DNA from 2 places in the Cohnella sp. LGH genome. Region 1 is predicted to be linked to the other one. Evidence: riboswitches for the same ligand, from Rfam matches in the RefSeq annotation. Region 1 holds a riboswitch; the other holds the start of a gene.
What was found. A riboswitch is a leader RNA that binds a small molecule or an ion and turns the genes downstream of it on or off. The one in region 1 is predicted to bind cyclic di-GMP.

Region 1 (3,736 bases):
AGGTAACCCGCTTGCGAATGCCAAATTTGAGCTCTGGAATTCCAATCAGTCCGTTTTTCTGGAGACGTTGACGACGGATGCCAACGGAGTCGCTGAAACGGAGAAAGTGTATCGTTACAATGCTGCAGGATTGCCATATTGGCTTAAAGAGATTGCAGCGCCGGATGGACATGTGCGAGATCCGCAATTTGCAGCCGGCAAAACGATTGAGTTCAAAGGCAATGCCGCTCCAATCGAAATTGTGAACGAGAAAATTCGTCAAGGCTTCCAACTGATCAAGGTCGATTCCGTGGACAACTCGATTAAATTAAAAGACGCCGAGTTTAAGTTGCTGGATTCGAATGGCGTTCAAGTTGGTGAACTGCTGACAACGGATAATAACGGGCAAATCGCTGCCGGAAATCTGGAACCCGGCGATTATACATTAGTTGAAGTTAAAGCGCCGTTGTTCTACGAGCTGATCTCGATACCAATACCACTTAAGATCGTGGCTAATCAGACTGCTATTGTCGAACTTGAGGCGAAAAATACAAAAGGTACAGGCGGTAAGCTTGTCGTTACAAAGGTAGATGCCAAAACATCGAAGGAACTGCAGGGCATTGAATTCCAACTGTATGATGCCGACGGACACTTGGTAACTACAACTGAAACGGACGTCAATGGCGTAATCGAGTTCAACGGCTTAGCGTACGGAAACTATAAGCTCGTCGAGACGAAAGCAGACGGGTTTGTAATCGAACAAGCCGAGAGAGCGATTGTGATTACAGAGCCAACAACAATGATCACGATTGAGAACAAGAAGAACGAACGCTCCGTTCAACTGACGAAGTATAATCAGGGCAAGAGTCAGGTTCTTCCAGGCGCTATTTTTGAATTGAGAGAACAGACAAACATGGTTGATCTGGAAGGCAACCCGATCTTCCAAACGGTCGCTGGAATCGACGTCTCCAAGCTGACGACCGATTCGAACGGTCAACTGCTGCTGACGGATCTTCCTGCAAACAATTATCAACTTATTGAAGTTAAAGCTCCTTCAGGATACAAATTGAATAATACGCCAGTAGAGTTTGAGATTACTCTTGTCCAGACAGAAGCCGTACTCGTAGAAAAAACAAACGAGAGAATTCCAAGCTCGGGAGGAGGAGGCTGGATCCCAGGCCCAACGGAAACGCCTAAGCCGACGGAGGAGCCGAAACCTACAGAGACGCCAGGACCAACGGAGACTCCACAGCCTACAGAAACACCGGAGCCTACTCCGACTCCGGGGCCTACAGAGACTCCGAAGCCGACGAACCCAGGGGACAAAGTAAAAGAGGAAACGACTGTAGACAAGCCTGTTAAAGGCGAAGTCGAGGTCCCTGAGAAGGGCAAGGTCAAAGTCGGAGAAGAACCGAAGCACGGCACGGTGACGATCACGCCGGATGGTAAATGGAAGTATACGCCTGACAAAGGCTACAAAGGCAAAGACTCCTTCACCATCATCGTGACCGATCCGGAAGGTAATGAACAGGAAATTCTCGTCGAGATCGACGTGGATGATATTCCACTCGGCGGGATCGATGCGGGAGGAAAAACTCCGGGGAAACAATTGCCGAAAACCGGTGAAGACAGCTCGCTTCCTTTGCAGCTTGCCGGCATTGCGCTAATCGCTGCAGGCATCCTTTTCCTCAACCGCAATCGCATTTTCCGTACCAAAAACCAATAAAAAGAGAATAGAGAGACTAAAAAGATAATAAAAAACAATAGAGATAGAATATTCCAAACCTACCGAGAAATCGGTAGGTTTTTCCTTGCATAATCTATGAAAATTTGCTATACTTCTACTATAAAAGCAAGCTCGATAACGGCAAACCTGTCGAAAGGCAGCGACGCAAAGCTAGAGGGTCTTCCCTTCCGTTGGAAGGATGACAGCCAGCTACCGAAAGTCTCGGCTTTTTTTGTTTTCTTCGGACGAGCTTCACGATAAAGGCAAACCTGTCGAAAGGCAGCGACGCAAAGCTAGAGGGCCTTCTCTTCTATGAGGAATGGCAGCCAGCTATCGAAAGGAGTCAGGATTATGATTAAATTTACAAGAGTGTTACTGGCCGCTTTCGTTCTTTTCGCTACGATCCCGGCAATCGCTTTCGCTGATACGCAAGCAAATAAAGTTACTTTGGATACGATCCAATTGGAGAGAGGCACGATTGGCATCCGACTGGCTAACAAGACATCAGTCGACATGAAGGCGAAGATTTCGAAGGGAAGCGCGAGCTATACATATACATTGAGCACGACAACGAACGACCAGACGGTGTGGCTGCCGCTGCAGTTGGGCAACGGGCAGTATGAAATTACGGTGCTTGAGCATGTTGTCGACAAAAAGTACCGCGTGAGCCTTACAGATAAGGTCGATGTAACGGTAAAGAATGAGCCTGATGTATTCTTGAATTCGACGCAGACGGTAGCTTGGAAGGAAGCCGACAAGGCGTTGGCCAAAGTCAAGGAGTTGACGAAGAAAGCTGCTACGGATGAACAGAAAGCAAAGGCTATCTACGAATATATCATTCAAAATGTCAGCTACGATAAAGATTTGGCTCGTAAGGTTGCTGCGGATTACATTCCGGACATTGACGGTACTTTGACCTCGGGCAAAGCCATCTGCTATGGTTACGCTACTCTCTACGCGGCTATGCTGCGCAGCGTAGGCATTCCGACCAAACTGGCGATGGGCAAGACGAACTTGGTTGATGAATACCACGCTTGGAACGAGGTTTACTTGAACGGCAAATGGGTTGTTGTAGACACGACTGTTGACGCAGTGCTGAGCAAAGGTGCCAAGAAGATCACATTTAACAAAAAAGCAAGCGACTACGCGGCAGTCAAATATTACTGATTGAACTTAAAAGCGTCCGGAATCGTTATAGATTCCGGACGCTTTTTTCGCATAGAGAGTTTAACTTTGAGCTTCAACCCGTTCTGCGTGAACGATGAGACGATGCGTTGGATTGACTAGCGGATCACACGTGATTAGTGTAAGAGTCGTTTTGTCTTCGTCTTTCTTCAGTACGGACAGATCGTTTGGAAGAACGACTTTAATGTCGGTCACCTTGTAGACGAAGCTGCTGTTTCTTGTCCGGATGTCGATTTGGTCGCCGATTTCCACTTCGTCAAGTCGATTGAACATTCGTCCTTTTGTTCGGGCCCGGTGGGCTGCGACTGCGGCATTGCCGACCTCGCCAAGCGGTGCGGTTTCCGTCATATGGCCCGCACCTACCTTCATATTTTGCGCGGATGCTCCTTCTAAAATCGGTAGCTTAAGATCGATTTTGTCAATCTCGATAATCCCGATTGTTCGCTCATCCATAGGCTCTTGAGATTCCTCAGGGACCTCGGACGAATCAATTTCCGTTCCTGCTTGTTCCAGCCCCGCGTCAAGCACGTTAGAAAGTCGGCTGTACTCTGCTTGAATATTGTAGGAGCGTGCGGGATCGCCGGACGACAAAGATTGCTCCAATTCTTGCAAAATTTGTTTCTGTTCTCTATCTTGGAGGTACTCTCGGGCAAATGGGAAAGCTAGCAATGTTAGGCCTGCGGCAATCAAAGCGTAGGAAGCGATTTTAGTGACGGTTGTTCCAGTTCGTTTCATAGATTTACCATCTGCCTTTATCTATACATGATACGTTCAAACTGAAATAATAAACTATCGGGCTGAACAAAAACTGTACAATAGAAAACGGATTTTTCTATTTGACTTAGA
Region 2 (3,736 bases), 2.4 Mb from region 1:
GGAAATGCATGCCTTTTTCACCCTTTTCGTGCCTAAAGTATGGAAACCGCTGTTGGGGCTTGGCGTACTGAACTTTGTCGGCTTATGGAACTCCTACATTCCGTCTTTCGTTTATACAAGCAATCCCGAACTTTACTCTCCTATCGCCAGCGTCGCTATGTTAAGCAGAAGCATGGACCTGCAGCAATCTCCCGAGATTATGCTGCAGCTGGGAGCTATCGTAAGCCTTCCTTCGGTTATTCTCCTATTGGCCTTGAGCAAGTTTCTGACGTCAGAGGTGTTCTTGGGGGCTTCTCGGCGGCTTTAGCTTAGGGAACCGGATACAGTCGAGAAAGATCACTTGGAACAGCACAACTATGGGCCACGTGAAGCGCCTGTATTTGAGTCAGGAGTTTTGAGCGAACTTCCGGTTTCCATCTACTCTGCACAGAGCTATTTGGTTGAAGATCAACAGGATGGAACCGTTTGGATCTGGATGGAGTACGTTGAGGGAGGGAGAACTTGCAAACACAATCGAGCAGTTTTCTTATATTGCCCGACAATTAGGCCGTGTTAATGGCGCTTACCTCACAGGAATAAAGATGTACCGAATCATGAATGGAGAATGAACCTCTCAAAATACACTGCTCCAAGAGAGACGTAACCAGCTCAATTGCATTATCGCCGTTCACAAGCAAATGGGCTTGGAGGCGGGCTCTTAGAGCTTCTTTCTCCTTTTAAGAGACAAGTTCCCGCAGAGCTCTAGAATTCAGAAACTGTACTTGATTTATATTCCTTACTGCGCACCCCACACCAGCTGTTTTCCTGTCCTCGGAATAGAGCAATTAACTCTATAAAGTCCTAATTCCACAGTCTCCCCTTTTCTCTATCGAAAGTATCAGTTTCTGAAGAAAATAGTAGAACAAAAAAGGAAAATGGTGTAAACTGAAGGGCGAAAGGGTAATTTTACCTATTCAAGAACAATAAACCGCTACGAGATACAGCCATGTGAACTGATAAAGGCAAACCTGTTCGAAAGGCAGGGACGCAAAGCCACGGACCTAAGGTGTCGGTAGAATTCATCGACTGCTATGGCCGCCGGGTTGCCCGCTCGCTGGCTTTTTTTGTTTTCTGAAAACCCTGATTTATCTATTTAAGGGAGAGTGTGACATGAAAAATCATTTATTATCTTTAGTAGCAAGAGTTTTATGTGTTACCCTGCTTGCGCAAATAGTCGTTTCGACATGGGAGAGCAATCCTGCTCAAGCTTCGTTGGTTAAACCATCCGATATTCGCGTTCAATTTGGAGGGGCCGAAGGTACTAGTTCACCAACATATACGCCGGATTATGGAGAAGTTTACGGAGAGAAAAATGGGCTTACATATGGTTGGAACTTTGATCATACCGCCTATTCAGTCAATGAGGCTGTTTACGGTTCTTCGGTATCGAGCTCATCTATTGTCATACAGCCCGGAGGACAATGGGAGATTGCGCTGCCATCCGGAGGTTATGAGGTTGAGATCAGTGTAGGCAATGCTGTGTACGGCAGTGTTAATACGCTTCAAGTTGAGGATGTCGTGTTCTGGGATCAATTTGAAATTGCGGCCGGCGATCGAGATACGATGAAAAAACGGGTTCAAGTCAAGGACGGTAGGCTCACATTAAAAGGAGATGCAACAAGTCCATCTACCTCTATCCAATCGTTAACGATTATGAAAAATGGCCCGGCGATCCGTCAAATGTCCATGCCTTATATCGGGTTACCGGCGGTGCAGAATAAACAACCCGGGGACACGATTCTGATATCCGGCAAGCAGAATAGTCAGTATAACGCCATTCCCTCTATAAAAGTTGGGGGGCTAGGGCAAGCGATCGGTACCTATTTAAACACGGAAATGTCTGCAATAAAGCAACGCATTGAAGCGATGGAATTGCTGGCCAGTCCTTGCACAGGATGCAATGCAAGCCAATTAGGAGCGGCAATTAACAACAGTCCTAATGAGACAGCCGTTATTAAGACCGGACATCTCAATTTAGGCGATTCCGCTACGTTTGGTTCGCCAACCAAACCGGTATTTTTAATTGTGGACGGAATCAATACGACTGGACATTTTGCACTGACTGTTTACGGAACGTTGGTCATCAAAGGGGATTTCAATTCAAATGAAAATCTGACACTGAACGTAATTCACCCGCAATTATCAGCGTCAGCAAGCAAAGGGGATTTGTGGATCGGCGGAACGCTCCGTTTGAATAATAATTCAACCTTGCAGGTGGCGGGCGACTTTACGTTGGGAAGCCTTATATACAACAACGGACAATTAAATGTACAAGCGGACCGACTATTTGTTTCTGACCAATTGCACATTAACACCAGAGTGGACATGAACATCGCGCAGGAAATGATTGTCGGAAAACTGATCGCTAATGACCAAACGACGAATATCCACGTTAACTCCGGGGATTTATTCATTCAAAATGATATTCACGTAAATAACCGTCTGAACATACAAACCGGCGGAGTTGTCGCCATCGGGGGCAGCATTACTTCCAATCAGAGACCTGTCATTTCTACTGGAATGGGCGAGAATGCTCAAACGAAACTGAATTACAGAATTTACGGACTAAATGCGGAGTATTATTCCGAACCGAATTTGACCGGGGATCTCACTGGTGTCGTCGATGAGAATATAAACCTGAACAATATATTACCGATAACCAAGCCGGGGCTTAACGACGGAAACATGTCGGTAAGATGGACAGGAACGATAACACCGTATTTCTCCGAGATTTATGAGTTCGAAACAGACGTAAGAGGCGGGGTGAAATTGTGGGTGAACGATACGCTTCTCATTGATAAGTGGGAGGCAACGGAGAACGGCAAGTATTCCGGCTCGGTGGCGCTCGAGGCCGGGGTAGAGTATGGCATCCAAATTGAATATGCCAACCGCGGAGGGCAGCAGCCTCGCATCTTATTAAATTGGGCAAGCGAATCCGGAGCGAAGGAAATTGTTCCGCAGAGTCAATTATCGCCGTTCGAGGTGCCCGTTCTTACGACGGTCGCAACGGAGAACACCGTAAATCTCGAATGGACGACATCCTTTAATGCGAATGGATATGAGATTGAGGCGGACGGGGCCGTTTATTCATTAGGCAATCAATCCGTTTTTGCCCATGCTCCACTAGAAACGGGAACGCTGCATAGGTATAGGGTAAGGGCCGTAAATAACGGTATTAAAGGCGGATGGTCGCCGATACAAGAGATTTGGACGTTGCCGGGTATTCCTGTAAATATTCGTCTAGAATCAACAAGCAACTCCGTAACGCTAACGTGGGATGAAGTAAAAGGCGCCGAAGGATATGACATTGAAACTTACAATACAGTAATCGATAACAGGAACAGCACGACTTACACCGAGCTTGATCTTAATCCGAATCTTCAGAGAACATTTAGAATTCGTGCTCGCAACTCTAGCGGTTTCGGAAAGTGGAGCGTCATCGTGGCCAAGTCAACTCTGCCCGGGGCGACAGGCGCATTGTATACCGTAGCGACGGATACTTCCATCGCTGTGAGTTGGGATGCGGTTTCCGGGGCGGATAGCTACGACATAGAGGTTGACGGCACGATTGTAGGAGGCCTTGCGGTTACGCACTATTTGCATGCCGATTTGCAACCGAACACGATTCATACTTACCGCGTCAGATCAAACAACAGTGAGGGGTCGAGCGGATGGAGCGAGGCCGTCCAAGCAGTTA

Region 2: linked by a shared signal. The riboswitch ahead of J4772_RS00635 (fibronectin type III domain-containing protein) and the one ahead of J4772_RS10460 (transglutaminase-like domain-containing protein) in region 1 are both predicted to bind cyclic di-GMP.

What each region holds. Positions count from the first base shown of each region.
Region 1 is NZ_CP072117.1:2,564,830-2,568,565, forward strand. It holds gene J4772_RS10455 (SpaA isopeptide-forming pilin-related protein) at 1-1,705, shown strand, start outside; cyclic di-GMP riboswitch class I at 1,836-1,923, shown strand; cyclic di-GMP riboswitch class I at 1,958-2,043, shown strand; gene J4772_RS10460 (transglutaminase-like domain-containing protein) at 2,057-2,872, shown strand; gene J4772_RS10465 (class D sortase) at 2,933-3,625, opposite strand.
Region 2 is NZ_CP072117.1:146,881-150,616, forward strand. It holds gene J4772_RS00630 (hypothetical protein) at 1-307, shown strand, start outside; cyclic di-GMP riboswitch class I at 991-1,090, shown strand; gene J4772_RS00635 (fibronectin type III domain-containing protein) at 1,519-3,736, shown strand, end outside.